2 regions of the Clostridium sp. Marseille-P299 genome follow, and region 2 is predicted to be linked to the other one. Evidence: a T-box and tRNA genes for the amino acid it is inferred to sense, from the RefSeq annotation. Region 2 holds a T-box; the other holds one or more tRNA genes.

Region 1 (4,986 bases), on a different contig from region 2:
GATTATAAGAGGAAAAGGAAAGAATAAAATGAAAAGTGTAGAAGAACAATTAAAAATTATGAAAAAAGGTGCTTTTGATATTATAAGTGAGGATGAATTACGTAATAAGATAGAAACGTCCATTCGTGAAGAACGCCCTTTAATTATTAAATTAGGACTGGATCCATCCGCACCGGATATTCATCTTGGTCATACGGTAGTATTACGTAAAATTAGACAAATGCAAGATTTAGGACATGAAGCTGTTATTATTATTGGTGATTTTACAGGAAAAATTGGTGATCCAACAGGAAAATCTAAGACTAGAAAACCACTATCTGATGAGCAAGTAAAAGAAAATGCTGCTACTTACTTAGAACAGATTTTTAAAGTGTTAGATAAAGATAAAACAAAGGTTCATTTTAATAGTGAATGGCTAAGTAAATTAAATTTCGAAGATGTTATTAAATTGGCGGCAACTACTACCGTTGCAAGATTATTAGAGCGAGATGATTTTACTAGCCGTTACAAAAGAAATGAAGCAATTGGTTTACATGAGTTCTTCTACCCATTAATGCAAGGATATGATTCTGTTAAAATTCATGCTGATATTGAACTTGGTGGAACGGACCAAACCTTTAATGTCTTATTTGGGCGTGTACTTCAAAAGGATGCTGGGCAAGAGCCACAGGTTGCAATGTTTATGCCTATACTAGAGGGGCTAGATGGTAAAGAAAAGATGAGTAAAAGTCTTGGTAACTATGTAGGGGTAAGTGAATCACCTGAAGTTATGTTTAAAAAAGTTATGGAAGTACCAGATGAGTTAATTATCCGTTATTTTGAATTAGTTACGGACGAGCATCCAGATGATATCGAAGTAATGAAGCAAGAAATGGAAGATGGAAGAAATCCGAGGGATATAAAAATTAAGCTTGCACGTATTATTACTGAACTTTACCATGGAGAAGAAGGAAGTAAGGCAGGGGAAGAATATTTTAAAACAGTGTTTAGAGATGGTCAAATTCCTGATGTAATGCCTGAACTAGATCTGCCAAAAGAAATGGAAACTTTACTTGACATTGTGCCGTTGTTATTAGAAAATAAACTTGTGGCATCAGGAAGTGAATTTCGTCGATTAATAAAACAAGGAGGCGTCTCATTGAATGGAGAGAAAATCCTAGATATTGATTGCGTCCTAGTTGAGGATGAAAATGTGCTACGAATCGGTAAGAAAAAATTTATTCGATTACGAAAAGCAGGAGGGATTCAAGACGTTAAAGCAAAGGAGCAAGAAAAATAGAAAGAGCTATAAGCATTATCTTCTGAATTTAACTTTTTTGTACATCTGTTTGATTATACCTTTTACGAAGTATACCGTACAGGCGAATTCACAATTAAGTCAAAAACAATTAGAGGAGAAAGAAAGTCTAGACCTATTTTACAAGTCACAAATTGATAAGATACAATTATTACAAGAAACTTATGGTTGTATTTATTATGCAATTGGTGATACCAACGATTATCCTTTTTCCTATACAGACGAATCGGGAGTGGATTTAGGATTATATTATGATATCATCGCTTATTTTAAAGAAGCATTAAACATTGATTTTAAAATGGTTCAGTTTGAGGATTATCAAGTAGCATTGGAGAAATTAGAAGAGAATGAGATTCAGATTTTAACAGGTATGCTGATAACTTCCGAGGAAGAACCAAGTTTTTATGAGAAAAACTTGTTATCCAACTCTAAAAATATTACATTCTCAGATCGCATTACTAAGAATAATCTAATCTTGGTTGGAAGAAACGATAAGACATTTTCCATGGAAGCAGTTTCGAATTATTATTGGGGAATTGAAGAAAGATTTTCACCTTTGGTAAAGGATACTGTTTTTGAAGGCCACACCATTGAATATAATTCATACAATGACTTGGTTCAGGCAGTAAATGGGGATGAATTACAAGGAATGTTAATAAAGGAGAGTAATTTTAACCATAATGTGGATAAGTTATTAGAAAAATCTGCAAATACTATATTAGATTACTCAATACCTTTCACCGAGCGTTTTGCCTATAACGCAGAGAATGTAACATTAAATGAACTATTAAATGATTTATTAAACATATATCTAGAGTATCACAACGTGAATGATAACGTATCCGTTGTCAATGAGATTGATTCAGAAGATGAAACGAGTAAGAGACACGTAATAGGTATTACAACTTATGTTTTTGGTTTAGCAGCAACGGTATTAATTATTTTTTATGCATCGAAACACATAACGAAGTATGTAAACAGAAGAAAGAGAATTCGTGATTTAGAAAATCGACTCATGATAAAACTAGACGCTGATTCTGAGAAGTTTTATATTGACCTAAAACAAGGTAAAATTACTTCAAGTAGACATTTTAAATCTATGCTTAAAAAACGAAAAAGAAAGACGTTACGTTTAAAAGAATTATCGGTATTGACAGGTTATGATTATGAATTACATTATAAAAATATCGTGTTCTTAGGTGAAGAATTGTTTACAGAAGAATATGCTTTGTATGTGGATGGTGAGAAAAGACATTTTGTAGAGAATGGTGTCTATAGCAATGGATTTTTGGTTACAGTGCTAACGAAAACAAATTAAAAAAAATTTAAATTTATGCTTGACAAAATGGCTTGTCCTAAATATAATATATCTTGTACTCGCGGCAAGTGAGTACGAGATATGGGATCTTAGCTCAGCTGGGAGAGCATCTGCCTTACAAGCAGAGGGTCATAGGTTCGAGTCCTATAGGTCCCATTTTTACGGTCAGTCAAATGACGTAATATGGCGAAATAGCTCAGTTGGCTAGAGCACACGGTTCATACCCGTGGTGTCGTGGGTTCAAATCCCTCTTTCGCTACTATGAATGAAAACCTATCAAACGGCGTTAGCCGATTGATAGGTTTTTTGTTGTATTGATTGAAATTAGATAATCGACTAAAGTACATTTCTAAAAATTATTTTCAATGGTTCTAACTGGGTTCCAGAGATCCTCCCCACGTAAAACATTGAGTGGATGATAATATTCTTCTAATCCTGGATTTGTTAGTTGTTTTGAAAAGTTTGCACGTTTATTAGTTTTACTACCAACTCCTGTATTTGCATATTCAACATAGGAGCAAGTAACCTCTGCATTAGGTTTATCCCAATTGTGCCAGCCTTCCTCTTTAATATGACCTTCCATATTACAATGAAGAAATGCAGTTTTTGCATAGCTTCTCCATGGCCTTCCAAGATAAACACTATTTTCTTTTGCATCACCGATTAAATTACAATCATAAAAAACAAGGCCGAATTCTTGTGAAATTGGAGTATTTGCAGCAGTGATATAAGCGGTTTCTTCACTTCGTAATTCACAAGAATCAATGGTACATCGATTAAAATAACAAGTATTAGAACCAAAGATAAAATCAACGTCACCACGGATATAACAATCTTCAAAATAATTTCTTACAAGTGGAAACATGATTGGAGTATTGGAATTTTTAAAATAATCAGGTAGCATTAATTTTTCTAGTTGAGCCTCATTGATTTCACCAACAAAGATAGTATCTTGAAATGCAATAAACCTGCAATTATAAAAAGCGGTACAATCAGAGGCAATATAGGCTGCTACGGCCTGGCCCACTTTTTCTCCATATCCAGCATAGTTTTCAATGGTTATATTTTCAACTGTGATATCTCTACCGGCAAATAAAACTGTGAAGGTATTTGAAGTGCGATATTCACTACCATCCTCCCGCAATTTTTTTGCACCATCATTATATCGAATCACTGTAGTCAAAGGATCTTGTCCGATGATTTTTAAATTCGACTTCCTTATAAATAATTTTTCATTATAAATACCTGGTTTTACGAAAATGGTGATTGTTTCTTCATGAACATCAGGAATTGATAAAATAGCATCACCAATGGTTTTAAAATCACCATCCCCAAGCATTGAAACGGTTATCATAATTTTCTGGCCTCCTATGTGTAAGTTTCTTTTGTATTTCAAGCATCTGCCTAAGGCTTATTATACTAAAACCTTGGTGGATGACAAGCAAAAACTATGTTAAAATATTATTGATAAATATTTTGATTGTAATTCGTTGAATATAATAATAAAATGAAGGAAGAACATTTAAGGAAAAAGTTGTTCTATTTAAATAAATTATAAATACAGTATTACGAAAAATATATAATTTCATATAGTATAGCTTATCAGAAGTTGCCTTTTACTTCTTAGAATATAGCTTAAGTAAGAACGGAGGTTAAGATGAGAGTAGGGTTAGGTTATGATGTTCATAAATTAGTGGAAGATAGAGAACTTATTTTAGGTGGTATTACAATTCCTTATGAGAAAGGATTACTAGGTCATTCGGATGCAGATGTATTAGTCCACGCGATTATGGATGCGTTACTTGGAGCAGCTGCACTTGGTGATATCGGAAAACATTTTCCAGATACGAAAGAGGAATATCGTGGAGTATCCAGTATAGAATTGTTAAAGCATGTGAAAAAACTCTTAGATGAAAAGTGTTTTATCATAGGAAACATTGATGCAACAATTGTTGCACAAAGACCTAAATTAGCAAGTTACATTCCTAAAATGGTTGAAAATATCGCAAAAACATTGGAGATTGACGTAAACAATGTTAATATAAAGGCTACAACGGAGGAAGGATTAGGTTTTACCGGTAGCGGAGAGGGAATTTCTTCTCAAGCAATTTGCTTATTAAATACCGTAGAGAATTTTTCTTATAACGGAAAAGATGGAGTAGCATATGTTTATGATCCAGATGCCACTGATCGTTGTTCCGGTTGTACTGGATGTTGCAAGTCTAACGGTAATGAGTAATTAATTTATGAATCGGAGGCTGCAAGACTAGCGGCAGTGAGTGATAAAATTTATGAATCGGGTGTCGTAAGGCATACACCAATGAGTAATTGATTTATGAATTGGAAGCTGCAAGGTTAATGGCAATGATAA
Region 2 (26,425 bases):
TAGTTTTGGTGCATCAGCTCCTGCAGCTACATTATTTGAGAAATTCGGATTTACAACTGAGAATGTTGTAAAAGCTGTTAAATCTGTATTGTAATTATTTTTATAGGTTTTATTAATAAATTATATTGATTAAAAAAAGCATGTGAAAATACTAATTTTGTTTTAGGCCCTCACTTAAAAAGTGGACTTAATCAAAAAGCGTTTTTCACATGCTTTTTTCTATATTGTTTCTAATAAAAATCTAATCTATCTAACTTGCAATCTTTTAGTAGAATTATTAAAATAGGGATATATGGTAAAATGTTTCAAGTGAAAAGTAAATAAATTAAACTAGTATGGAATCTATAGAGTTTTCTATATGAGAAAGGTATGAGGAGTTATAAGGATGGCTAAAATTTTAGTAGTAGAAGATGAAGCAAAGATTGCCAGATTTGTTGAATTAGAGTTAAAGTATGAAGGATATGAAGTTGAAATTGCAAATGATGGGAGAACTGGATTAGAAAAAGCATTGCATGCCAATGTGGATTTAGTTTTACTTGATATCATGCTTCCAGAATTGAGTGGTATTGAAGTTTGTAGAAGAATAAGAATGGAGTCACAGATACCTATTATCATGTTAACAGCAAAAGATGATGTTACAGATAAAGTAGCAGGACTTGATATGGGAGCAGATGACTATATGACAAAACCTTTTGCCATTGAAGAGTTGTTAGCGCGAATCCGTGTAGCATTAAATCGCCAAAGTAAGGTTATGTCTGAAGGAAAACAAGATATTTTAGTCCATGGTGATTTGAAATTAAACTTGTTAAGTCATAGTGCCTTTTATGGAAATGAAGAACTAACATTAACCAAAAAAGAATATGAGTTACTTGAATACCTAATGAAAAATAAGAACATTGCACTTACTAGAGAGCAGTTATTAAATAATGTTTGGGATTATGAGTACTTTGGAGATACCAATGTCGTTGATGTTTACATCAGGTATTTGAGACAAAAAATTGATGATAAATTTGGTATTCGTTTAATTAATACCGTGCGAGGAGTGGGGTATATTATAAAAGATGAAAAATAAAATACTAAGTGGCATAAGAACTATTTTATTAAAAACCTTTGTGCCACTTAAAAAAAAGAAAGATGATTTTTTTGGTAACATTCGTTTATCCATAACCAATCGCATTGCCCTTAATTATTTTAAATTAATGTTGATTAATGGTGTTTTATTTTTCTTTATATTTCAGATTTTATATATAAGTAATGAAAAGTCATCTTATACGGATTTGGCTGAGGAAATAGTAATTAATTTAGAAGCAAATACGGAGCAGATTGAAGGAAATATTAATCCATTTGCTGACCGAGGAGTCAGTTTTATATTATATGAAACAGATACAAAGAATGAAGTATATAACGATGTTACCTACCAAATGAATAGTTATGTGGGAATTTTAAAATCCATTCACTATAACAAAGAAAGTGAAGATTATAAGCTCGTGCTTGAAGAGCAAATGCCGGTACTTCACAATGGTCGTGATTACACAGCAGTATTTTTTTATAATATGACATCTAGCTATAATGATATGTGGCGTTTGTTTATGAACTTAGGATTGATTTATTTAATATTAACCTTTTTTATTATTAAAGAAGCTAAGAAGAATAATGTTAAAATGCTAGAACCAATTCATGCAATGTCAGCAACGGTAAATCGATTAACAGTAAACAATCTTCATAGTGAACGCTTAAATGTGGAAGGTATGAAAAATGAGTTAAAAGATTTGGCAGTTGTGTTTAATGATATGTTAGATCGTTTGGAAACTTCATATGATAGCCAGAAACAATTTGTTTCGGATGCTTCTCATGAACTTCGAACACCAATTGCTGTAATTCAAGGGTATGCGAATATGTTAAATCGATGGGGTTCCAAAGATGAGGAAATTCTTGAAGAATCCATTGAAGCAATCCAAAATGAAGCAAAGGCAATGCAAGATTTAGTAGAAAAGTTATTATTCCTCTCAAGACATGATAAAAAGACGTTAAAATTAGAGAAGAAGCATTTTAATATGCGACCAGTGGTTGAAGAGATGGTAAAAGAAACGAAATTGGTAGCAGTAAATCGTATTGTAGAATGTCCTTATTTAGAAGATGTTGACATATATGGTGATAAACAATCCTTAAAGCAAGCTATGCGTGTATTTATTGATAACGCAATTAAATACACGAAGGATGGAGAGAAGATAATAATTTCTTGTCAAAATGTTAGAGGCAACTGCGTAATTACCATTGAGGATACTGGAATAGGAATGACGAGAAAGGATATCGATAATATATTTCAGCGATTTTATCGTTCGGATCATGTTAGAGATCGAAAAATTGAAGGGCATGGGCTTGGGCTTTCAATTGCAAAGTTAATTATTATGGCTCATACCGGTAAAATAAAGATTCGTTCTCAATATACCAAAGGTACAAGTTTTACCATAACAATACCTAGAATTAGATATTAAAAAGAAGTCGAGAATAGCCAATTAGCACATGAGAATGATAACAGCTATATTCGACTTCTTTTTTTAAAACTTATAGTAATAAAAGCATAAATGCTATTACTAAAATTTAAATGCATTTCATACATTATTTGTTATTTGTATGGAATAACGCCAAATGAAAGCAAATCAATATGGCTACTTATTGCTTTTCGATAAAGAATCATTAATTCGGCCCCTTTATATAGCTTTAAAATGATATATTTCGAATGTTATTAAAATAAAAATCACTTAATACTTTACGCAATATTTTTAAATTGTGCCATATAAAGATCGTAGTAAGCGCCTTTTTTCTCAAGCAATTCTTTTGCATTACCTTCTTCTAAGATACCACCTTGGTCGATATAAAAGATCCTATCAGCCTTTTGGATCGTAGATAATCTATGTGCAATAACAAAAGAGGTACGACCCTTTAATAATGCTTCAATTCCTTCTTGAACGAGTAATTCCGTATGAGTATCAATACTAGAAGTTGCTTCATCCAAAATTAGAATTCTTGGCTTTGATACCATAGTTCTAGCAAATGCAAGTAACTGCTTTTGCCCGATGGATAAACCGGCTCCACGTTCTTTTAGTTCTGTATCATATCCTTTTTCCATTTTCATAATAAAATCATGTGCATTTACTGCTTTCGCAGCCTCAATGATTTCCTCATCGGTTGCATCAAGTTTTCCATATCGGATATTTTCTTTAATGGTGCCTGAGAATAAAAAGTTATCTTGAGTCATAATTCCCATTTGCTCTCTAAGGCTTTCAATGGAAACCTTTTTTACATCGTAGCCATCAATTTGAATTGAGCCTTTTTGTATATCGTAGAAACGACTTATTAAATTAACGATAGTAGTTTTTCCAGCACCTGTTGGACCAACTAATGCAATTGTTTCACCAGGCTTTACATGAAAGTTTACATTTTCTAATACAGGAGTATCTTCATCATAGGAAAAAGATACTTGTTTGAATTTGACATCTCCTTTTACCGTTGGTAAGGAGATAACATCACTTGCTTCTGTAATTTCTGGTTTGGCATCTAAGATTTCAAAAATTCTTTCTGCACCTGCAATATTGGTTATTAATTGATTATAAAAGTTACTTAAATTAAGGAGTGGATTCCAAAACATTGAAATATAAGTAGCAAAAGCCAGTAAAGTACCAACTGGCACGGCATCACTACCGATGAGTTTTACACCAACATAATAAAGGGATAAGGTTCCAAGTCCCCAACAAAAATCAACGATCGGTCCAAAGGCATCTGCAAATGTGACTGCATCCATAAAGGAGTCACGATGTTCTTTTAACAACTCATCAAAGGTTTCTTCGGTTTCATTCTCAGCTCTAAAGCTTTGAATTATTCTCATACCAGATACATCTTCATGGATAAAAGCATTTAAATTGGAGCTTTTCTTACGATGTATTTGCCATCTTTTATGAGCTCTTGTTTGGACGAACCAAACACCAATAATCATTAAAGGTAAGCTAATCATGGCTGCAAACGCTAATCTATAGTTTTTAATAAACATTATAACAACTACAGCGCAAATAGTTATAAAAGATGGTATTAATGTAGTAACACTGTTGGAAAGAACGTCTTTTAAACTATTAACGTCGCCTATAATACGAGCAAGAATTTTACCCGTTGGTCTAGAGTCAAAGAAATTAAAACTTAGACTTTGTATATGGGTATATAACTCTTGGCGAATTGTTAAGAGGACATCATTGGACATCTTAGCCATGATATACATTCTTAACTTAATTAATAGAACAAGAATAATGTTTAATATTACACCGATGATTCCTAAGGTGAATAATCCTTTATAGTCTTTATTTTTAATATATACATCAATTGCACGTTCTACTATTAATGGATTAACAAGAGTAATAGCGACAGTTATTATCATAATGAATATAACAAAAGCAATTTTCTTTTTATACGTAAGTAAGTATTGAAATAACCGTATTAAGGTTAGTTTCTTACTAGTTTTGATTACATTTTCATCTTCTTTTACAGAATTGAAAGACATTGTCTCACTTCCTTTTCTTATTATAGTGAAGAAAATACAAAATCATTCTCACCGTTTTCAGTTAGGTACTCACCATATTGAGCCATGTATGTTTGATAATACAATCCCTTTTTATTTAATAGTTCGTAGTGGGTACCTCGTTCTGCAATTCTACCATTATCTAAAAATATAATTTCATTTGCATTTCGAACGGCGGAAATACGATGGGCAATAATTATTTTAGTAGTATTTTTAAAGGTATTTAGAGTCTCTTGTATTTGATACTCAGTTTCCATATCAAGGGCTGATGTGGAATCGTCTAAGACTAAAATTGGCGCTTTTTTTGCAAAAGCACGTGCAATACTAATACGTTGCTTTTGACCACCAGAAAGACCTACACCTCGTTCACCAATGATTGTTTCATATTGTTCATCCATTTTTTCAATAAAGTCTTTTGCCTGGGCATCTGCTAAGGCATTTTGAATGGTATCATTTTTAATATAATCACGCTTTCCTAACTTTACATTCTCATTAATTGTATCGGAAAATAGGAATACATCTTGCATAACAAGGGATATATTCTTTCTAAGATTATCTAAAGATAAATCTCTAATATCAACACCATCTAGAGTGATACTTCCACTGGTTACATCATAAAAACGTTGTAGTAAATTAATAATTGAGCTTTTACCAGTACCTGTGGATCCCATAATTCCAAGAGTTTGCCCTTCCTTTAATTGAAATGAAATATCTTTTAGTATTTCTTTATTATCAAGTGTTAGACAGACATGATTAAAACGAATATTTCCCTTTACATTATCAAGCTTAACAGGGTTTTCTTTTTCAATAATACTTGTTTTCTCTTCATATATTTTCTTGATTTTTTTACGTGATGCAATTGCGGAAGCAAAGTCATTTGTAAGCCAGCCTAACATTTCCATTGGCCAAACAATATTCGTACTATACTCTGCAAATGCGCCTAATGTACCCAGTGTTATTTCACCTTCAATTACTAGATAACCACCATATACAATTACGATAATAGGCAGCAGCTTCGTAATCATTTGAAATAATGGATAATATTTAATTAATGCTTTGGATTGGCGCATATTAAGTTCATAATAGCGATTGTTGTGAGATAAGAATTTTTTGATTTCAAATTTCTCTCTGGCAAAAGCTTTTACTGTACGAACACCTGCTAAATTTTCTTGTGCTACCGTGTTTAAAACAGCATTTTCTTCACTAATCTCTTCATAAACTTTATCCAACTTCTTTTCCATTACGATGGCAAGTAATGCAACCATAGGCATAGCAATAACAGGAATTAAGAATAATTTAAAGCTTAAATGGTACATACAATAAAGCACTATACTTGTATGGATAATAACTTCAATGATTAACATACCAACGTATCCAAGAGAGTTCCAGATTTTATCTACATCATCTTTTACTCTTGACATTATTTCTCCAGTGTTGGTTTTGTCAAAAAAGTTTACAGAAAGTCCTTGAATGTGCTTAAAAAGATGTTTACGTAAATTTAAGGCTATTTTAGAACTTACTGAGTCAAAGGTATATTCTTTTAGATACCCAAAAACACAGCGGCCTAAGCCAATAATAAAAATAGTGAATAATAGTTTATTTAATATATTGATATTTCCTTTACCGATTACGTCATCGATGATTCTTTTTGTTATTTGTGGAGTTAGCATATCTAGACTAACTTGTAATATCATGCAAATGATAGCAAATAAGTACAAATACCAATATTTTGCAATATATTTTGATATTTTAAACATATTAAAGTAATCCTCCTATATAGATCATAATTCTAAGAGTTTGGTTTATAGTTACATTTGATGTTTTTATATTTTGTGAAATGGATTGGAATACAAGATAAATCTCAAGTTATGGTGGATTTCTAGATAGTGCTGATCTATTAAGGAATCTGTGTTGCACACGACATTAGGGCCTTACTTATGTAAAATCACAGGTTAAGACATAAGAAGAGTATAGAATTAAAAACAAAAAAATGCCGTGGCAAGACACCACGGCATGATAATTTAGAACATATGTATAGACATATGAAATTAACGATGCATACTTGAGGTAATCTCGCAAGAATTATTCCAATTAAAATTAAATTTCATTCCACTAAACATAATTAAATTTTTCATTGCTTTTACCTCTCTTTCTTTGATTTTCTGTTTGAATTATATTCCATTAAGAAAAATTTGTCAATAGAAAATTTAGAAATATTTTAATAAATTTATCCAAAATTTCGAGTAATTAAGTTTATTAAGTAAATATTAAACTTTGGTTAAGATTGAAGTTATTAATGGTTTGTTCACAATTTTATGCTATAATACAGCTGTTAAATAATGATACATGACAGACTAAAATAAATGTAACTAGCGGGGAAAAGAACCGTATATATTGATTGACAGAGTGAATAAAATGAATAATATAAATGATTTTGGGGCGTTTATATTAAAAAATAGGATAAAAGGGAAAAGGTGTGGTTACAATGGATTTACCAATTTTTTATGATGAAGTTGAAGAGTGGAATCGTACGCTATTAGTTTATGAAGCGGCTCTTAAAGAGGTTAGTACAAAGATAGAAATTTTAAATAGTGAGTTTAAATTGGCGCATCAATATAATCCAATAGAACATGTCATATCAAGAATAAAAACGCCACAAAGTATAGCAAAAAAGATGCGACATAATCAAAGAGAATTAACCGTTGAAAATATTGTTAAATATATAAATGACGTTGCGGGTATTCGTATTATTTGCTCATTTACATCCGATATTTATCGTATTGCGGATTTAATACGTAAGCAAAACGATGTAAAAGTGTTAAAAGTAAAAGACTATATTATGAATCCGAAAGAAAACGGATATACAAGCTATCATATGATTATTTCTGTTCCTATATTTTTATCAGATACTATGATTGAGACAAAGGTTGAAATTCAAATCCGTACTATTGCAATGGATTTTTGGGCAAGTTTAGAACATAAAATGTATTATAAATTTGAAGGAAATGCTCCAGAACATATACGAAGAGAACTAAGAGAGTGTGCTGATATTGTAGGTTTCTTAGATAAGAAAATGTTAGCCTTAAATGAGGAAATTAAAAAATTTAGTAATGATCCAATGATTTCATATAAAGAACTGATGTCGGATATGTTTCAAGATAGTATTAAGGAATCCTATGGTACTGTGGTAGATGAAGAGAATGAAGTACTTACAATTGAAAATAATAATGAGAACGATAAAGTTGTAGAATACCATAAAGAAATACAGCCTTTTATTATCGATGCACAAGCAGACGATATGCTAAGTGCTATGCAACAAAAAGTTATGAAAGAATCCACTGAAAAAATATTAGAAGTTTCTGAGGATAAGAAGGAGGGGAAAGAGGCGACGAAGGAGAAAAATTCTTCTAAGGAAACCAATAAGATACCTTTTACAGCAAGTATCTTTGGGCGCAACAAACAAAAGAAACAAGATATAAAAGCAAAAGCAGCAAATTAGTGAAAATAAATCAACTTGCATTTACGTAGTATTCTACATGAATGCAAGTTTTTTAAATATAATGAAAATAAAACACCGGCTACAAAGTGAAGTCCTTTTGTTAGATAGAAATCTAATGAAAGGGGGTTTACTTCATAAGCCGGTGGTATTGATTTTTTAAGTAATTAGATTTGGTTATTAATTAGAACTTTAATCCTTTTAATAGGCTACTTAAATCTGTTGTAGCAGACTCTCCTGTGGAGTATTCTACTGGTGCTTCAGATGCGTCTTCAAGGACTTCTTCTTTTTCTTCAACAGCTTTTATACTTAAGCTAATTTTACCCTCTTTTACATCAAGGATTTTAACATTAACTTGGTCGCCTACTTTTAATACTTCGCTTGGAGATTTAAGATGTTTTCCGCAAATCTGTGAAATATGAACAAGTCCTGATAAATCATCTCCAATGTTTACAAATGCTCCAAATGGCATAATCTTTTCTACTGTTCCTGTAGTAACTAGTCCAATTTGTAATTTAGAAATTCGGCTGTTTTTATCATTGATGGCACGTTCTCTTAATACATCTTTTGCTGAAAGGACTAATTTATTAGCTTCTTTGTCTGCAGTTATTACTATAACTTCAAGGGTTTTTCCTACATAAGAGTCTAAATCCTCAGTATATTCCAAACTTAGTTTTGAAGCAGGAATAAAGGCACGTATACCATTTAAATATGTGACAACCCCAGCATTAACAGCTTGTGAAACTTTAACAGTCGCTACTGTTTTATTTTTGAGCATTTCATTAAGTGCATCCCAAGCAAGAATATCATCTGCTTTTTTACGAGATAATAAGATATTACCCTCTTTATCTTCTCTTAAGACAACTGCAGAAATTTCTTCGCCAATAGTTACATCAGCTTTAATAGAAAACTGTGGATTATTACTTAATTCCTCAAGTTTAACAATACCTTCTGCATAATAACCTAAATCAACGGTAAGCTCTGTATCAGAAATACCAATAACCGTACCTTTTACGATATCACCTTCTTCTAACTTCTTAAAGGAATTATCGATTTGTTCTTTAAATTCATCCATAGAAGGAATATATTCTTTTTCAGTGGTAGTATTTTCAGTATTGATTGATTGATCGTTCATCTAGTATCTTGACCTCCATTCTTGTTGCTTTATTCTTTTAGTATAGCATTTTTTAGTAATAAGAGAAAGGGAAATCTTGAATATTTGAAGGAGCAAACGTATAATAGGGATGATTCCTTTTTTAGGAAACGTATATAAGTTAGATGATAAATAGCGAATAAAAAGCTAAATTGAAAAATAAAAAGTATTTTATTGAAGGAGGAAATTTCATGTCAGCATTTTTAAAGGACATTGCACCTTTTTATGGAACGGGTAGTAAGAATGAACAAGGACAGGACCTAGAACACTTTTTAGAAGAATATGACCCAAATAAGTATCCAAACCCTAGTGTAACCGCAGATGTGTTGGTATTTCAATACAGTAAGGGGGTTACTAATGTTAATTCGGGACTAAAACTTCTCATGATTCAAAGAAGGAATCACCCAAGCATCGGTTTTTGGGCGCTTCCAGGAGGATTTGTAGATATTAGAGAAGATATTGATGCTGCAGCTAAGAGAGAACTTTATGAAGAAACGGGGCTAAATCAAGTACCGGTGCAGCAGATGCATTGCTTTGGAGAAGTAAATCGAGATCCAAGAACTCGTATTATTACCGTTTCCTATCTAGCCTTAGTTGAAAATGATTTAGCAGTAAAAGCAGGAGATGATGCTGCCGAGGCACTGTGGTTTGATGTATGTTTTTCAAAATCTGGTGAAGCAGTGTTTACTGAGGACCGTAAAATACAAAAATATGATTTAAAATTGAAAAACAAGGAAAGAAACATTGAGCTAAGTGCAAGCATAGAATATTCAGAAAAAGTTGAGGGAATTCTAAAAGATCCCCAGTTTCTTGTTCTTCACACGAATCAAATTGCATTTGACCATCCTGCCTTTATTGCACAGGCATTATTGTTTATAGAGTCTCAATTATAAGATGTTTCTTTCATACAAAAAAGCACGGCCTTGTTTACCAATATGGTTAATTACATTTAAATGTTTTAATATGTTTAGTGCAGTACCTGCTTCACTGGTTGAAAGTTTGGTTTTCTTTTTATAATCAGCTACAGTAAATGTATCTGGTAAATCAGATGGGAGAAATTCTTTATAGTCTTTCCAAGTGAGTATATTAATTTCCTCATTAAAAGCAACAGGGATTCCATCATTACGAGTGGATCCCTTTTTTTTATCTTTACTCCATCCGTTTAACAAACGGTATTCTTCAACATCAAGTAAAACAATTCGTATATGTAAATTTGGATCGGATAAATAAGGCTTAATTTTATAGAGTTCTTTAAAAACTTGGTACTTGGTGCCTGTCTTTGGTGACTTACGTTTTGGGCTAATCTCCCCTGTATCTTCATTAAGCCAACGAAGCCATTTTGTGTGGGCAATTGGGTAAACAATAGTTACTTCGTAATTTGGTAAAAATGCATCTAATTTACGTCGTAATGTGTTAAAATTTCTTGTTTGAATTTCTATAATATGTGAACCCATCAAGATGTCTGCAACATAAGAATTTACCTTTTGTTCCTGTTGAGATTCTTTGGTGGAATAATAATTTTTAAGTACAGCATGAATGGTTTTTTCTGAAAGCGTACCAATGCCATTTTGTGCTTTTGCTTCATTTAAAACCTTATCCAGGGATAGAGAAAATAACTTATCATCCATGATATGCCTTATTCCTTTCTAATAAATATACCTGTTGTTAGGATACAACATCGTATGAATGAATGCAAGATAACTTAGTAATAATAGATATGATGTATGAATTTAGAATCGTTCATTGACTTAGTGATATTAGCAGACTATACTAATTAAAAAAGTAACTTTTTGAGGTGCTAAACTAATAAAAGTGAATCTTAAGGAGGAAACAATGAATAGTAAACAAACAGCAAAAGATCTGATAAATTATATAAAGAATGCAAGTTCACCTTTCCATGTAGTATTAGAAAGTGTAAATATGTTAAAAGAAGCTGGTTTTACAGAGCTTGATATGAGAAGACCTTGGAACATTGAAAAAGGTGGTAAGTATTATGTTACACCTTATAAAACTAGTGTTTTTGCATTTAGCATAGGTAAGGAAGTTTCAAAAGACCAGAATTTTCATATAGCTGCAGCTCATACAGACCACCCTTGTCTTCATATTAAGCCAGTTGCTGAATTGGAGAGAAAAGGATACCTTAGAGTTAATACAGAAATCTACGGAGGCCCAATTTTAAATACGTGGTTAGATCGTAGTCTTTCCATCGCTGGTGTAGTGGCTTTAAAGGGCGAGAATGTATTTGAACCTAAACTTGAGTATATTGATATCAAACGACCAGTATTAACCATACCTAATCTTGCAATCCATATGAACCGTGAAGTTAATAAAGGTGTTGAGTTAACAAAACAAAATGATATGATTCCTTTATTGGGAATGATTAATGATGAGTTAAATGCAGATTCCTACTTCTTGGAATTTTTAGCAAAAGAGTTAAATGTTGAAAAAGAAAATATTCTTGATTTTGACTTATACATCTATTGTTGTGAAGAGGGTTCCATCATTGGAATGAACGAAGAGTTTATCTCTTGCCCACGTCTTGATAACCTTACATCCTGTTTTGCTTTAACAAAAGCAATGATATCTGAGCAAAGAGAAGATGGAATTAATGTAATTGCATTATATGACAATGAAGAAATTGGTAGTCTAACAAAACAAGGTGCAGATTCAGCACTTCTTAGTATGCTGTTATCAAAAATATATGCTTCACTAGGCTTTGATGAAATTTCATTACAAGAATCTGTATTAAGAAGCTTTTTATTATCTGTAGATGTGGCTCATGCACTTCATCCAAACCGTATGGAAAAGTATGATGAGAAGAACTATTCAAGATTAAACGAGGGTATTACAATTAAAATTAATAGCAATCAAAGATATACCTTCGATACCGAAGCCGTTGCTATTTTACAGCAGCTTTGTGAAAAAGAAGATGTTAAATATAAAAAATATGTAAATCATTCCGATTTAGTTGGTGGAGGAACCTTAGGACCAATGATTTCTTCTTGGTTACCAATGAAAACAGTGGATTTAGGAATTCCTCTTCTTGCAATGCATTCAGCTAGAGAACTTATGGGGATAGAAGACCAACTTCACTTAGAGCGTCTAGTAACAGCATTTTTTAAAATCCAGGGATAGAAATATAATTTAAACAAACCACTATATATAGAAATGTCACAAAAAAATGTTTGAAAACAATAATTCTCTTGACAAATATTACAAAATTTGTTATTCTAAAAGCGGTCGATATCGAGAAGGTATTGTCCGGAGGATGAAGCGTTGGGGAACGTTTTGAGGGCATATGCATCAAAATAAGATTGTTAGAATCATATATGAGCTGTTTCGGGACAGCTTGCTAGATACATAAAAACAGTGCGTGATTTTATGGAATGTATCAGTATAAAGTATATGTAATAGCAATCTTATTTTAATTTTATATGCGAATCCAAAGGAAGATAAAGGCATATATTATTTTATATATAGATGTTTAACGTTTTCGTCTATAAGAAAATAGTATATTATATTAAGCATCATTTTAATTCTATTTTGGTATAAACATGACTATATTGTAGAGACTATATGATAGCGCAAATATGATGTTATAAGGCATTAAGACTTTGACAAATATATGCAGGCATGATATAATCTAAAAAGTTTCATATGAGAATGCGATGAAGAGAAGAGTAGATATGGGAACTGTTAACAGAGAACCTTGTAATAAAAGAATTTTTATTTGCTGAGAACAAGGAGCAGAAGAACATATTGAATATGGTCTTGGAGCTTTGTAATCGAGATGTATATTTAGATTACAACGGTAGCAACCGTTATTGTGCTATGCTGTGATTGCAGCAGATAAGGCTTTTGTCATGAGGCAAAAGTGAATTAAAGTGGTACCACGGGATATAACTCTCGTCTTTAAATAAGACGGGAGTTTTTTTATTTATAGTATTTGGGTGTCAAAAGCTCTGTCAACTTTATGGAAGTTGCTATTTGTATAAAGTCAAAAGATTACTGCTTCGATGTCAATGCATAAGTGTTTTTAGCATCCAAATCTTTATAGGTATTTAAAATATGTATCCGTATTTACGGTAAGAAAAGCTAAGTACATTCTTTAGTTTATATAAATACAACGTTAATCGTTGGTATACGTACTATGGAATTTATAATTACAAATCTTTAAAATAAGGTTAATGTAATTTTTAAAAGGAGGTAATAAATATTATGAGTAAAGAAAAATTTTATATGACTACAGCCATTGCCTATACTTCTGGTAAGCCTCATATCGGTAACACATATGAGATTGTATTAGCAGATAGCATTGCTAGATACAAACGATTGGAAGGATATGATGTATTTTTCCAAACAGGAACAGATGAGCATGGTCAAAAAATTGAACAAAAGGCAGCAGAAGCTGGAATTTCACCAAAAGAATTTGTAGATGGTGTGGCTGGAGAAATTAAGACGATTTGGGATTTAATGAATACTTCTTATGATAAGTTTATTCGTACAACCGATGAAGACCATGAAAAGCAAGTACAAAAGATTTTCAAAAAGTTGTATGATCAAGGGGATATTTATAAGGGATATTATGAAGGAATGTATTGTACTCCTTGTGAATCATTTTTTACTTCAAGTCAGCTTGTAGATGGAAAATGTCCTGATTGTGGTAGAGAAGTTCAACCAGCAAAAGAGGAGGCTTATTTCCTTAAATTAAGCAATTATACACAAAGATTAATTGATCATATCAATACACATCCAGAATTTATTCAACCAGAATCCAGAAAAAATGAAATGATGAACAATTTCTTATTGCCTGGATTACAAGATTTATGTGTATCAAGAACCTCTTTTAAATGGGGAATTCCAGTAGATTTTGATGACAAACATGTGGTTTATGTTTGGCTCGATGCACTTAGTAACTACATTACAGGTATCGGATATGATTGTGATGGTAATAGCACTGATCAATTTAATAAATTATGGCCAGCGGATCTACACTTAATTGGAAAGGATATCTTACGTTTCCATACAATATATTGGCCAATTATGTTAATGGCTCTTGATTTACCTCTTCCTAAACAGGTATTTGGTCATCCTTGGTTATTACAACAAGATAATAGCGCAAAAGATGGCGAAGGGGTTAAGATGAGTAAGTCCAGAGGTAACGTACTATATGCCGATGAATTAGTTGAATTATTTGGCGTAGATGCTGTTCGTTACTTTGTATTACATGAAATGCCATTTGAAAATGATGGTGTTATTAGTTGGGAGCTTATTGTTGAAAGATTAAACTCCGATTTAGCAAACACTTTAGGTAACTTAGTAAATCGTACAATTTCCATGTCCAATAAGTACTTTGGTGGAGTAGTAAATAATGCGCAGGTATCCGAAGCTGTAGATGAGGAATTAAAAGCAGTTTGTGTATCCGCAGTTAAGAAAGTTTCTGCAAAAATGGAACAACTACGTGTAGCAGATGCTATCACAGAAATCTTTACGATTTTCAAACGTTGTAATAAATATATTGATGAAACTATGCCTTGGGTTCTTGCAAAAGATGAGGAGAAGAAAGGCCGCCTTGAAACTGTTCTTTATAACCTAGTTGAAGGAATTTTAATAGGAGCAAATCTTTTACATTCCTTTATGCCTGAAACATCTGAAAAAATCTTTAAGCAATTAAATACAGCGGCTAGAACCTATGAAGACTTAGATAAATTTGGTTTATATAAGTCTGGAACAAAGGTTACAGATGCACCTGAGATTCTATTTGCAAGACTTGATTTAAAAGAAGTACTTGAAAAGGTAGCGGAAAAAGAAGCGCAAAAACAAGTTTCAAATGAAAGCAACGAGACAAAGGAGAATGAAACAGTGATCGATATTCCATTAAAAGATGAAATTACTTATGATGATTTTTCTAAATTACAATTCCAAGTAGGAGAAATTATTGCTTGTGAAGAGGTGAAAAAATCTAAGAAACTTCTTTGCTCTCAAGTTAAGATTGGAAATCAAGTAAAACAAATCGTTTCTGGTATTAAAGCTCATTATTCCGCAGAAGAAATGGTAGGAAAAAGAGTTATGGTTCTTGTAAACTTAAAACCAGCAACATTAGCCGGAGTAGTTTCTGAAGGTATGCTTTTATGTGCTGAAAACGAGAATGGAGAATTAGCATTAATGGTACCAGAAAAGACCATGCCAAGTGGTGCTGAAATCTGTTAGTATCCGTAATAATAAGTATTGGTAATGATAAGATATTAGCAATCATAAAATAAAAAGTAAAATAAATAAACGATAAAATAAATAAAACAGGGAAGAAGAAACATACTTAAATAATTCAAAGTATATGTATCTTTTTTCCTGTTTTTTAGTATTCAAATGATTTAAAAGATAAATCATATAATCTCAATATCCAATATCAAATCATTTGTAGGTATAATCTTAAGGTAAAAAATTATCTTAAGATAAGAGTTATAAGTATGTTACTTTAGTTATTGCTTAACAATAGAGGTTGAACCACGTTCAATAAATTTAGCACGGAGTAAGAGTTTGCTAATCGTAACATCATGAATGAGTCCATCTAGTAATAAAAACGCACTTTTGCCTAAATCTATTCGGTCTTGACGAATGGTAGTAAGGGGTGGTGTCAGCTGATTTGCAATTGGTAGGTCATCATAACCGATAACACTGATATCCTCAGGAACTGAAAGCCCGTGTTTTTTCACTTCTGCGATGACTCCTGATGCAATTAAATCACTTGCGCAAATTATAGCCGTTGCACCTTGTTCAATAAATTTTGGAACATGCCATTTCGCACAATCAGGAACATAATATCCAAAATCAATCAATCCTTCTTCAGCAACTAAACTATTCTCTTCCATGCTTTGTATAAAAGCTTGATGGCGTTGATTTGAGACCATTGAGTTTTTCGTACCGTTTAAAAATGCAATCTTTTTATGCCCAAGATTTTTTAAATGGGTCACTGCTTGTGAAATTCCCTCAAAACTATCTGTTCCAACATAACCAACATGATTATTTTCTGAAATATAGTTATCAAGAAGAACCGTAGGAACGGTTGTTTTGGATAGTTGCTTAATCCAGTCATCATGTAAGGTAAATCCAAGTAAAAAAGCACCGCAGAATCCATTTTTGAGCATATACGTATCATATTTTTCTGCTGATTGCATATTAAGATTCGTAGGAATTACAGTTACATCCCAATTTCTTTTGGCAGCAGATAATTTAAAGCCCATAATGATTTCGTAACCAAATTGCTCAATATTTTCATAGTCCATATTCTCTATCATAATGCAGACTTTTTTGTTACCTTTTGCACGCATTTTTTTAGAGGAATATCCCATTTCAACAGCGGTTTCTAGTACAAGCTGTCTTGTTTCTGCACTAATATCACTTGCTCCATTTAGTCCTTTTGAAACGGTACTAACTGCAATACCTAGTTTGTCAGCAATGTCCTTTATAGTGGCCATAATAAGCCCTCCAAATATTGTATTTAAGTTTACTATGTACAGTATAAACCGATTGATATGCTTTTTCAATCTTTGTATGGATTTAATTCTAAAATCAGGTGATTTACATGAGAAAAGTTTCTTACTAGTAAATTAGGATGATTAAAAAATTAAAAATACAATTGACTAAAATTGGAAGTGGTGCTACTATATAATTAAGTTTCGAAAAATATCGAAAATATTTGCTTAATTATTATTTTATAACAAGGGAGGACAAAAAAATGACTTCATTTAAAGAAAACGTTGTTGAAATTCTAAGATTAGATTATGAAACAGATATGAAGCAGGCAAGTACTGTTGAATTATATCATGCAGTGTCTAGGGCAGCTATGTTATCTATAGGTAAAGAATTTTCTAATGAGGCGACAAGTGGAAATGAAAAAAAGGTGTGCTATTTGTCAGCGGAGTTTTTAATTGGTAGGATGGTATATAATAATTTATTAAATCTTGGTCTTTTTCATCAATTTTCAGAGTTAATGTCAGAATCAGGTAGGGACATCCGAATGTTTGAAGAGATTGAAGATGCTGCACTTGGCAATGGGGGACTTGGGAGATTAGCAGCATGTTTTCTAGATTCAGGGGCAACCAATGGAATACGTTTGAACGGATACGGTATACGTTATAAATATGGATTATTTAAGCAATATTTTGAAGATGGTTTTCAAAAGGAAACAGCCGATGATTGGACAAAGGTAGGAGATCCATGGTCTATACGTAATGAAGAGGAGAGTGTAAGGGTTGATTATAAGGACTTTTCAGTATTAGCAATTCCTTATGATATGCCGGTAATTGGATATGGAAAGAAAAAGATTAACCTTTTGCGTTTATGGCAGGCAGAACCTATTGTAAATTTTCATTTTGATTTGTTTAATGATCAAAAGTATGAGAAAGCGGCAAAAGATCGTGTGGAAGCCGAAGCAATCTGTAGCGTTTTATATCCAAATGACACATTGGATGCCGGAAAAAAACTTCGCTTAAGACAACAATACTTCTTTGCAAGTGCGACTCTTCAGGATATTATTCGATCTTATAAGAGAAAATATAAGGATAATTTTGCACATTTTTCAGAGGAGTATGCAATTCAGTTAAATGACACACATCCTGTTGTTGCAATACCAGAATTACTTCGCTTATTAATGGAGAAAGAAGGTTTAACGTTTGCTAAGGCATTTAAAATTGCAAAAGAAACGTTTGCCTATACCAATCATACGATTATGGCAGAAGCTTTAGAAAAGTGGGGTATAAAACTATTTAAATCCATAATACCAGATGTTTATAAATATGTGGTAATGATTCAAAAAGCTCTTCTTAAGGAACTTACAACATTTAAAGTAAAAGAAGAGGATAAGAAGCAATACTATATTATAGATGAAGAGCGTATACATATGGCTAGGTTGGCGATTTTCTCAAGTCACTCAACCAATGGCGTTGCAAGAATTCATACTGATATTTTAAAGAATGATGCATTAAAAGAATGGTATGCTTTATATCCAGAACGATTTAATAATAAAACAAACGGGATTACGCAAAGAAGATGGCTAGCGCTATCAAACATGGAACTTTCGGGATTTATTTCAGATAAAATCGGAAACGCATGGATTACTGACTTAACTAACCTTAAAAAGTTGGAAGCTTTTAAAGATGATACGAATGTAATTAAGCAATTTAATGATATCAAGCAGATTAAAAAAACACAACTTGCTGAATTTATTAAGCAGAATGAAGGGATTACAATATCACCAGATTTTATGTTTGATATCCAAGTGAAGAGATTGCATGAATATAAACGACAACTTCTGAATGCTTTTTCGATTTTAGATATTTACTATGGAATAAAAGAAGGACGAATAAAAGAGTTTTATCCAACAGTATTTATTTTTGGTGCTAAAGCAGCTCCAGGATATTTTAGAGCAAAAGGTATTATTAAATATATCAATGAAATAGCTAAATTGGTGAATAATGATGTGGATGTTAAAGATAAATTACAAGTAGTTTTCGTTCAAAATTATAATGTATCTTATGGAGAAAAAATCTTTCCAGCGGCAGATGTTTCGGAGCAAATTTCAACAGCTGGTACAGAGGCATCTGGAACTGGTAATATGAAGTTTATGTTAAATGGTGCAGTAACGCTAGGAACTTATGACGGTGCAAATGTAGAGATTGTTGCTGAAGCGGGTGAGGATAATAATTATATCTTTGGTGCAAAAGTGGAAGAAATAGGGGCGATTAAGCACACATATAATTCTAGAAAACTTTATGAAGAGAATCCTAGAATTAAGAAAGTTGTTGACACTTTAGTAGATGGTACGTTTGATGATGGTAATACGGGAATGTTTAAAGAATTATACACATCAATTCTTGAAGGGGCTAGTTGGCATCAGCCAGATCATTATTATTTATTACTTGATCTTATTCCTTATATTGAAGCTAAACTTCGAGTGAATGAAGATTACAAGGATATGTATAAGTTTAGAAGAAAATGTTTTATAAATACATGTAATGCAGGAAAATTCTCAAGTGATAGAACGATTAAAGACTATACAGATGATATATGGCATGCATAAAAGATAGTTTTTATTGAAATTTAAAATGTATTTTGTAGGAAATGACGTTTGGTTGCAGTTTATAAAATAAAGGAGAGGCTGTTGCAATACATAGTTAATATGTTTTGCAACAGCCTCTTTTGGAAGAAAGGTTCGAATATTTTATCAAACAGCTGAGATTGTTTGCTCTGCGTGTTTTGCTTGTTTTAATAGAAATTTATAACGATGTTGTATTGCATTTACTTCATAAATGTAAGAATCAATTAAGTCTGGGTCAATTACATTTTCAAAATTCGAGTAAGCGGCTTCTAACGCACGCTGTGTACTTGCTATCTCTCGTAGTAAGGATTCGTTAGGATTATTATATTTCTTTTTAAATAAACTCACGTAAACACTACCTTTCTAATATTTTAAAATATTCCCAATGGGCTTTTAACAATGTATAATTGCTAAAATGATTTAATTTTGTCTGTATGTAATTGGTACCAGTCCAATTATTTATATAGTATAGTCAGAAAATGGTAACATTATACCTGCCACGGATATTTTTATAAAAAAATTGAATACAGGTCTATACAATTAAATGACGAATATATATATAGAAAGACAACCCTAAATGAAAGGTGATACATTCTTATGACTACATATATTGTAATAGGCGTAGTTCTTGTGCTAGCTATTTTTCTAGTTATTTATTTGTGTAAACATCATGCAAACTTTGTTTTTAACTTATTGCTCCGTACTATATTTGGTATCACATGTGTATATCTACTTAATTTTGTATTTGAGCAAGTAGAAATAATGACAATGGTAGGTATTAATGTATTATCCATAGCAGCAGTAGGTTTGCTTGGTATCCCAGGAATTCTTTTATTATATGGCGGTACATTCATTTTGAGAAAATAGTAAAACTATAATTGGGATATGCATGTGGATAAAACATGCATATCGTGAATAATTACAGAAAATAGGACAACTATTGTTGATAACTACAAATTCATAGGTAGACATGGGTAAGTTAGAAAATAGTTTGCATAAAAAATCAATGAAAATATATGCATTAAGTAGAAGAAATAAAAGTCTGGAAGAAAGAATTGACAGACTTTTTTTATTGAAGTATCATAGATTTATCAGTTAAATATAAAGTATTAATGATTCTATAAACTCGGTTTATCTACTGAAAATTCTGTATTGTTGTATAAATGATTTTTAGAATTTGAATGAATATATGAATTTTAAAAATCCAAATAAACATTATATCTATTTCTAAAAATAATTATATTCCCTACTTATATAATCTTTTTTAAACAGAGTATCTATTTTACTATTCTAATAGCAAAGCATCTATGATTTTATCTGTGCTAAAAATCTAATTAAATCAATGTCTTTTTTTCATATCTAAATTAATCTAATTATATTAAATTCTTAACATGAGCTATTTCAAGAACTCTTATGAGATTAAATCCAAATAATTATAATGAAAATTATATATATAATTAAAAAATACTTGTAAGATATTATATTAAATATTTCAATATATAGTTCTTAAAATCTATAGGAATTACATCATATCTATAGAACTACATCTTTTAAATCCTAAATTAATTCAAACTATTTGATTCTAGTTTTCTATACTTATTTTCCGTTATATAGAGGGGTTGAAAAAATTAAATGGAAGGGAGTGAATGATTTGCTTAAAATCGTATGTTTATCAATCATTGTTTTTATTGCCTTAATTCAAGACATTAAAACATATAAAATAAAAAATATAACAATCATAGTAGGGCTATTGATGGGGGGATTATTCTTAATTTTTGAGAAAGACCTACAGACTATCTTAATGTATCTATGTGGAATGGGTTTACCAATTCTAATACTTATGCCCCTATTCATACTTCGTATGTTTGGTGCCGGTGATATTAAATTATTTTCAGTGATCGGATTGTTTTTAGGTCCACAGATGGTTTTAAAAGTTATCGTGGTTTCATTTTTTCTTGGTGCTGCATTGTCTTGTTTTAAATTATTTAAAAACCGCAATATAAAGCAAAGGGCAAATTATTTTATTCAGTATATAAAAGGTGTTAGTTATTGCAGGGAATTAGAATATTATGATGCAAAAGGGGACAATTACAAAAATGCGATCCACTTTTCAATTCCTATATTCGCGGCACTTTGCGTACAACTTATTTTATTAGGAGGTGCTAAATGAGTGAAATTCTTGCAATTTTAGATAAAGAAAAAGAATATCTAGAACAACTTATCCATTATATAAAGCTAAAAGAAGGATTTAATTTTACTATCGTTGCATTTACAGATGAGAGTGCATATTTAGAGTATGAGGCGGAAAATAGTGTTGCTATTTTACTATATCAAAATGATTATCATGATATTGTTATGGAACAAAGTAGCGCGAAACAAAAAATTGCTTTAGTTGAAACCATGATTACATCCGATGATGAGAATAAGAAAAGTATTTTTAAATACCAGTCCGTTGAAATTATTATAAAAGAAATTCTAAAGTGTTATGAGGGAACTCACAAAATTCATATTAGGGAGACTGTAAATAGTGATTTATGCGTTATAGGAGTTTGTTCTCCAGCACAAGAACCAAGCTCAAACCTTATAAGTTTATCCCTTGCCTATGAATACGGTAAAACTAGAAAAACACTTTTGTTAAGTTTTGATCCATTTCTTAACTCTAAAATATTAGGTGTAAGAGAAGAAATACAAGGAATCTCTGAATTAATATATTTTATGAAACAGAAAAATAATAACCTATCCCTTAAAATTAATTCAATTGTAGATAAAAAAGAAACATTTGATTATATCGCGGGAGTTTCTCATTGGATTGATCTTTTTGAATTGATGGAAGAGGAAACAAACAAGTTATTAAATGAAATTAAAACGAATCTAGGTTATGATGTTATTATTATAGATATGGGGAATTTTAATCACTTTACATTAGCTCTTATGGAACATTGCGATTACATATATCAGGTTATGAATAAAGGGGAGTTACATCGGGAGAAGGATCGGGAATTTCGAAGGCAAGTAATTCTAAAAAAAGATGAATTGTTTGCAAAAAAGATATTTCAAATAGCATCATTAAACTTAGAGCTAGACATAGATTTATGGGTGTCTATAAAAGAAGGGAAATTTAATCAATTTGCAAAAGAATTGATTGTAAGGGAGGGACTATTAATTGGAACCGGAGAGAGACTATAAAAAAGAGCTTCAAGAACGAGTTATGGATAAAATAGACCTTTCAAAAGAAATTGATGATAATGAGCTTTTAGATATGATAGATATAGTTATAAAGAACAAAAGCAGAGATTATTACTTAAGTATAAAGGAAAAGCAGCAGTATCGAAAAGAAATTTTTAATTCTATACGTCGGCTGGATGTTTTACAAGAACTTGTGGAAGATTCATCAATTACTGAAATAATGATTAATGGAGCAAGTAATATTTTTATAGAGAGAAATGGTAGAATCACAAAATGGGAGAAAAAATTTGAGTCTAACCGTAAATTAGAAGATGTAATTCAGCATATTGTTGCAGGCTCCAATCGTATTATCAATGAGGCAAGCCCTATTGTTGACGCCAGACTTAGTGATGGCTCTCGTGTTAATATTGTTCTTCCACCAATTTCTTTATGTGGACCAATTGTAACAATCAGAAAGTTTCCAGAAGAAACGATGACCATGGACAAGCTTGTAAAAATCAAATCATTACCTGAAGAAGCAGCTGAATTTTTGAAAAAATTAGTAATCTCGGGGTATAACATTTTTGTAAGTGGTGGAACGGGAACAGGTAAAACAACATTTTTAAATGCTTTATCTAACTATATACCAGGTGATGAGCGCATTATAACAATCGAAGATTCAGCTGAATTACAAATTAAAAACATACCAAATTTAGTTAGTTTAGAAGTTAGAAACGCAAATGTTGAAGGGGATAATGAGATTAGTATACGTGATTTAATTAAGTCTAGCCTTAGAATGCGGCCGGATCGAATTGTGGTAGGAGAGGTAAGAGATGCATCTAGTATTGATATGTTGCAAGCACTTAATACTGGGCACTGCGGAATGAGTACTGGTCATGCCAACTCTCCGACGGATATGCTATCAAGGTTAGAAACCATGGTTTTATTGGGAGCAGATATTCCACTTTTAGCTGTAAGAAAGCAAATAGCATCTGCAATCGATATCATAATTCAGTTGGGGAGATTAAGAGATAAGTCAAGGAGGGTTATGGAAATCTCAGAAGTTTTGGATTGTGTAAACGGAGAAATCCGTATGAATTGTTTATATAAGTTTGAAGAAGAAGGTGAAACTGCCGATGGACTGGTATTAGGTAAGCTAAGTAAAACAGAAAATTCACTGTTTCATCAACATAAATTATTAAAAGCAGGGTTATCCGTTTGAAAAGATAAGGATAATAAACAGGAGGAAAAGTGATTTCAAATTATTCAGATTATGAATTTACACAAAAAGAACTTTTAACTGTTATTGCAAAAGGAGTAATTCTTTGCTGTGTGGTTGGATTTATTTTTTATCGTAGTTTACTTGGAATAATAATACTTTTACCATATGTTTATTTCTATACCAAAGAACAGAAAAATAAATATATGATATTAAGAAAACAAAGGTTAAGTATTGGATTTCGAGATGGTATAAGATGTATATTAGCGGCCCTAGAAGCTGGGTATTCATTGGAAAATGCCATGGGTGAAGCAATTACTGATTTAAAATTGATGTATAACGATGAAACAGAAATCATTAAGGAATTCTTGCATATACAAAGGCAAGTAAAAAACAACGTAACTATTGAAGAAGCAATGGAGCAATTTGCACTTCGTAGTGGTATTGAAGATATTGAAAGCTTCGCAGAAGTATTACTAACGGCGAAACGAACAGGCGGAGATATCGTTAAAGTAATAAGAACCACTAGCAATGCTATTAGTGATAAATTAGAAGTTAAGCGCGAAATTATAACAATGATTACTGCAAAGCAATTTGAAGTAACGATTCTAAAAGTAATTCCCTTTGGAATTATATTATATCTATGGCTAGGTTCACCTGGCTTTCTAGATCCTCTTTATCATAATCTATTTGGTATCGTTTTTATGACAATCATTTTAGTCCTATATATTTTTATTAATAAAGTGGCAAATAACATAACCAATATTGAAATATAGCAAAGGAGGGGAGTTAGTGTCTCTTATTGGATTCGTTGTTTTTCTATTGTTTTTTCTGATGATGTTTCTTTCTAGAAACTACAATAAAGAGTATTTTATGCAATTAGATAAAAATGAAGATCCACTTCGAATTATCTATCCTTTGATTTTTTATATAAAGATTAAAATTTCTAAAATAATTAAACCAAAGGAGCATACACAACGCAAACGCGTATTTGAGGAGCTATATATAGGGAAAGCTAATGAAATGCAAAATCTATATTTTTATAGGAAAATCTCACTTATGGTTGTGGTAGGGATGGCTTCGTTATTACTTGCTATATTTGCAGATTTATCTGCAAAAAGCAAAAGTCAATATATATTTGGAAATCAACTTATTAGACCAGTTATGGGAGTTGGTGAGGAATCCATAAATGTTGAATATGCAACGAAAAACGGTATCGCAGGAAGCGTTGACGTTAAAGTTAGTGAAAAGCAAATAAATGATGATAAAGTAGAAGCTTTATTTGAAGAGGCTAAATTGTATATCGATAGAGAAATGTTAGGTAGTAATCAATCTACCAATGAGGTGACTTCCAACCTAAATCTAGTAACTAAAATACCAAATACAAGTATAAAAATTAAATGGAGTGTAAGTGATTCAACATATATAAATGAACAAGGAGTTCTTCGGAATGAAGAGTCACCAAAAGAGGGCGTGTTAGTAGAGCTAGTAGCAGAGTTATCATATTATGAGCATCAAATATTATATAGCCTGTATATTCGGATTCTACCGAAAGAATATTCTGAGATAGAAATATTTAATAAAGCGTTAAATGAAGCTTTAATTGAAATTGATCAATCCACAAGAAAAGAGGATTCACTAAAATTACCTGAGAAAGTAGGTAACTATTCTTTATTTTGGAACTTAAAGAATGAAAATTCATCTATCTATCTATTATTGCTTGGGCTCGTAGCAAGTTTTTGCATTATGTTAGGTATGGAATCAACACTAAAAAGTAAACAAAAGCTAAGAAATTTGCAAATGTTAATTGATTATCCTGAAATCGTAAGTAAGTTTACCTTGCTATTAAATGCTGGTATGACCATTCGTGCAGCGTTTGAAAGAATAACTTTAGATTATTTAAAGAAAAGGAGGAGAGAAGATAGTAATCCGAAAAAGAAAAAGGAGGTGGGGAGATATGCTTATGAAGAGTTAGTTGTGGCCGTAAGAGAGTTAGAACTTGGAAAACCAGAGGCAATGGTATATGACGCTTATGGGCAAAGGTGCTCTTTAATGTGTTATTTAAGATTTAGTACGATTATTGTTCAAAATATGAAAAAAGGTACAAAAGGAATTGTACCAATGCTTGAATTAGAAGCCTTGGATGCGTTTACAGAACGAAAAGAAACCGCCAAACGTTTAGGTGAGGAGGCTGGAACTAAGTTACTTGGACCTATGGTTGGAATGCTTTTCATTGTTTTATTGATTGTTTTGGTTCCTGCATTTTTGAACTTTAGTTTTTAGTAATATACATAGGATTATGATTTTTCAAGGAATGTCATTATAACAGAAACAGACATCATAACAAAAAAGAGAGGAAGAAAGATATGATAAACGTAGTAAAAAGATTTTTAAAAGAAGAAGATGGTATAGGAGTAGTTGAAATTATTTTAATTTTAGTAGTGCTCATTGGACTTGTTTTAATATTTAGAACAAGTATTACACAGTTAGTGAAAGACGTATTTGATGATATTTTAGATGATGTTGGTACAATTAATAATGATTAATAAGCTTATAATATCTACCCATTCTTATAAGTAGGAGGTTATATTATGTGCAGAAATCAAAAAGAAGGTTCTATCACTGCGTATTTAACATTAATCTTATTTTTGATATTAGCTATAATCACTACCAGTGTTGAAGCAGCAAGAGTATCCACTGCAAAAGTTTATGCAAATCGGGTATTAAAC

Evidence for each region. The T-box of region 2 lies ahead of metG (methionine--tRNA ligase). A T-box ahead of a tRNA ligase gene usually reads a tRNA of that ligase, here a tRNA-Met.
Region 1: it has a tRNA-Met gene. The T-box ahead of metG (methionine--tRNA ligase) is inferred to sense a tRNA for this amino acid. The anticodon was not compared.

What each region holds. Positions count from the first base shown of each region.
Region 1 is NZ_FJVE01000006.1:592,580-597,565, reverse strand. It holds gene tyrS (tyrosine--tRNA ligase) at 29-1,279, shown strand; gene BN4220_RS06735 (transporter substrate-binding domain-containing protein) at 1,191-2,615, shown strand; tRNA gene BN4220_RS06730 (tRNA-Val) at 2,699-2,771, shown strand; tRNA gene BN4220_RS06725 (tRNA-Met) at 2,801-2,874, shown strand; gene BN4220_RS06720 (pectinesterase family protein) at 2,965-3,969, opposite strand; gene ispF (2-C-methyl-D-erythritol 2,4-cyclodiphosphate synthase) at 4,273-4,854, shown strand.
Region 2 is NZ_FJVE01000005.1:465,621-492,045, forward strand. It holds gene tkt (transketolase) at 1-94, shown strand, start outside; gene BN4220_RS03910 (response regulator transcription factor) at 386-1,072, shown strand; gene BN4220_RS03915 (HAMP domain-containing sensor histidine kinase) at 1,062-2,495, shown strand; gene BN4220_RS03920 (ABC transporter ATP-binding protein) at 2,771-4,549, opposite strand; gene BN4220_RS03925 (ABC transporter ATP-binding protein) at 4,570-6,324, opposite strand; gene BN4220_RS20665 (GTP pyrophosphokinase family protein) at 7,053-8,066, shown strand; gene BN4220_RS03935 (S1 RNA-binding domain-containing protein) at 8,248-9,198, opposite strand; gene BN4220_RS03940 (NUDIX domain-containing protein) at 9,408-10,109, shown strand; gene BN4220_RS03945 (hypothetical protein) at 10,104-10,844, opposite strand; gene BN4220_RS03950 (M18 family aminopeptidase) at 11,050-12,351, shown strand; T-box leader at 12,876-13,133, shown strand; gene metG (methionine--tRNA ligase) at 13,435-15,426, shown strand; gene BN4220_RS03960 (LacI family DNA-binding transcriptional regulator) at 15,696-16,691, opposite strand; gene BN4220_RS03965 (glycogen/starch/alpha-glucan phosphorylase) at 16,952-19,294, shown strand; gene BN4220_RS03970 (YaaL family protein) at 19,439-19,660, opposite strand; gene BN4220_RS03975 (pro-sigmaK processing inhibitor BofA family protein) at 19,910-20,179, shown strand; gene BN4220_RS03980 (A24 family peptidase) at 20,964-21,482, shown strand; gene BN4220_RS03985 (hypothetical protein) at 21,479-22,498, shown strand; gene BN4220_RS03990 (CpaF family protein) at 22,521-23,699, shown strand; gene BN4220_RS03995 (type II secretion system F family protein) at 23,729-24,472, shown strand; gene BN4220_RS04000 (type II secretion system F family protein) at 24,570-25,979, shown strand; gene BN4220_RS04005 (Flp1 family type IVb pilin) at 26,063-26,242, shown strand; gene BN4220_RS04010 (DUF5702 domain-containing protein) at 26,288-26,425, shown strand, end outside.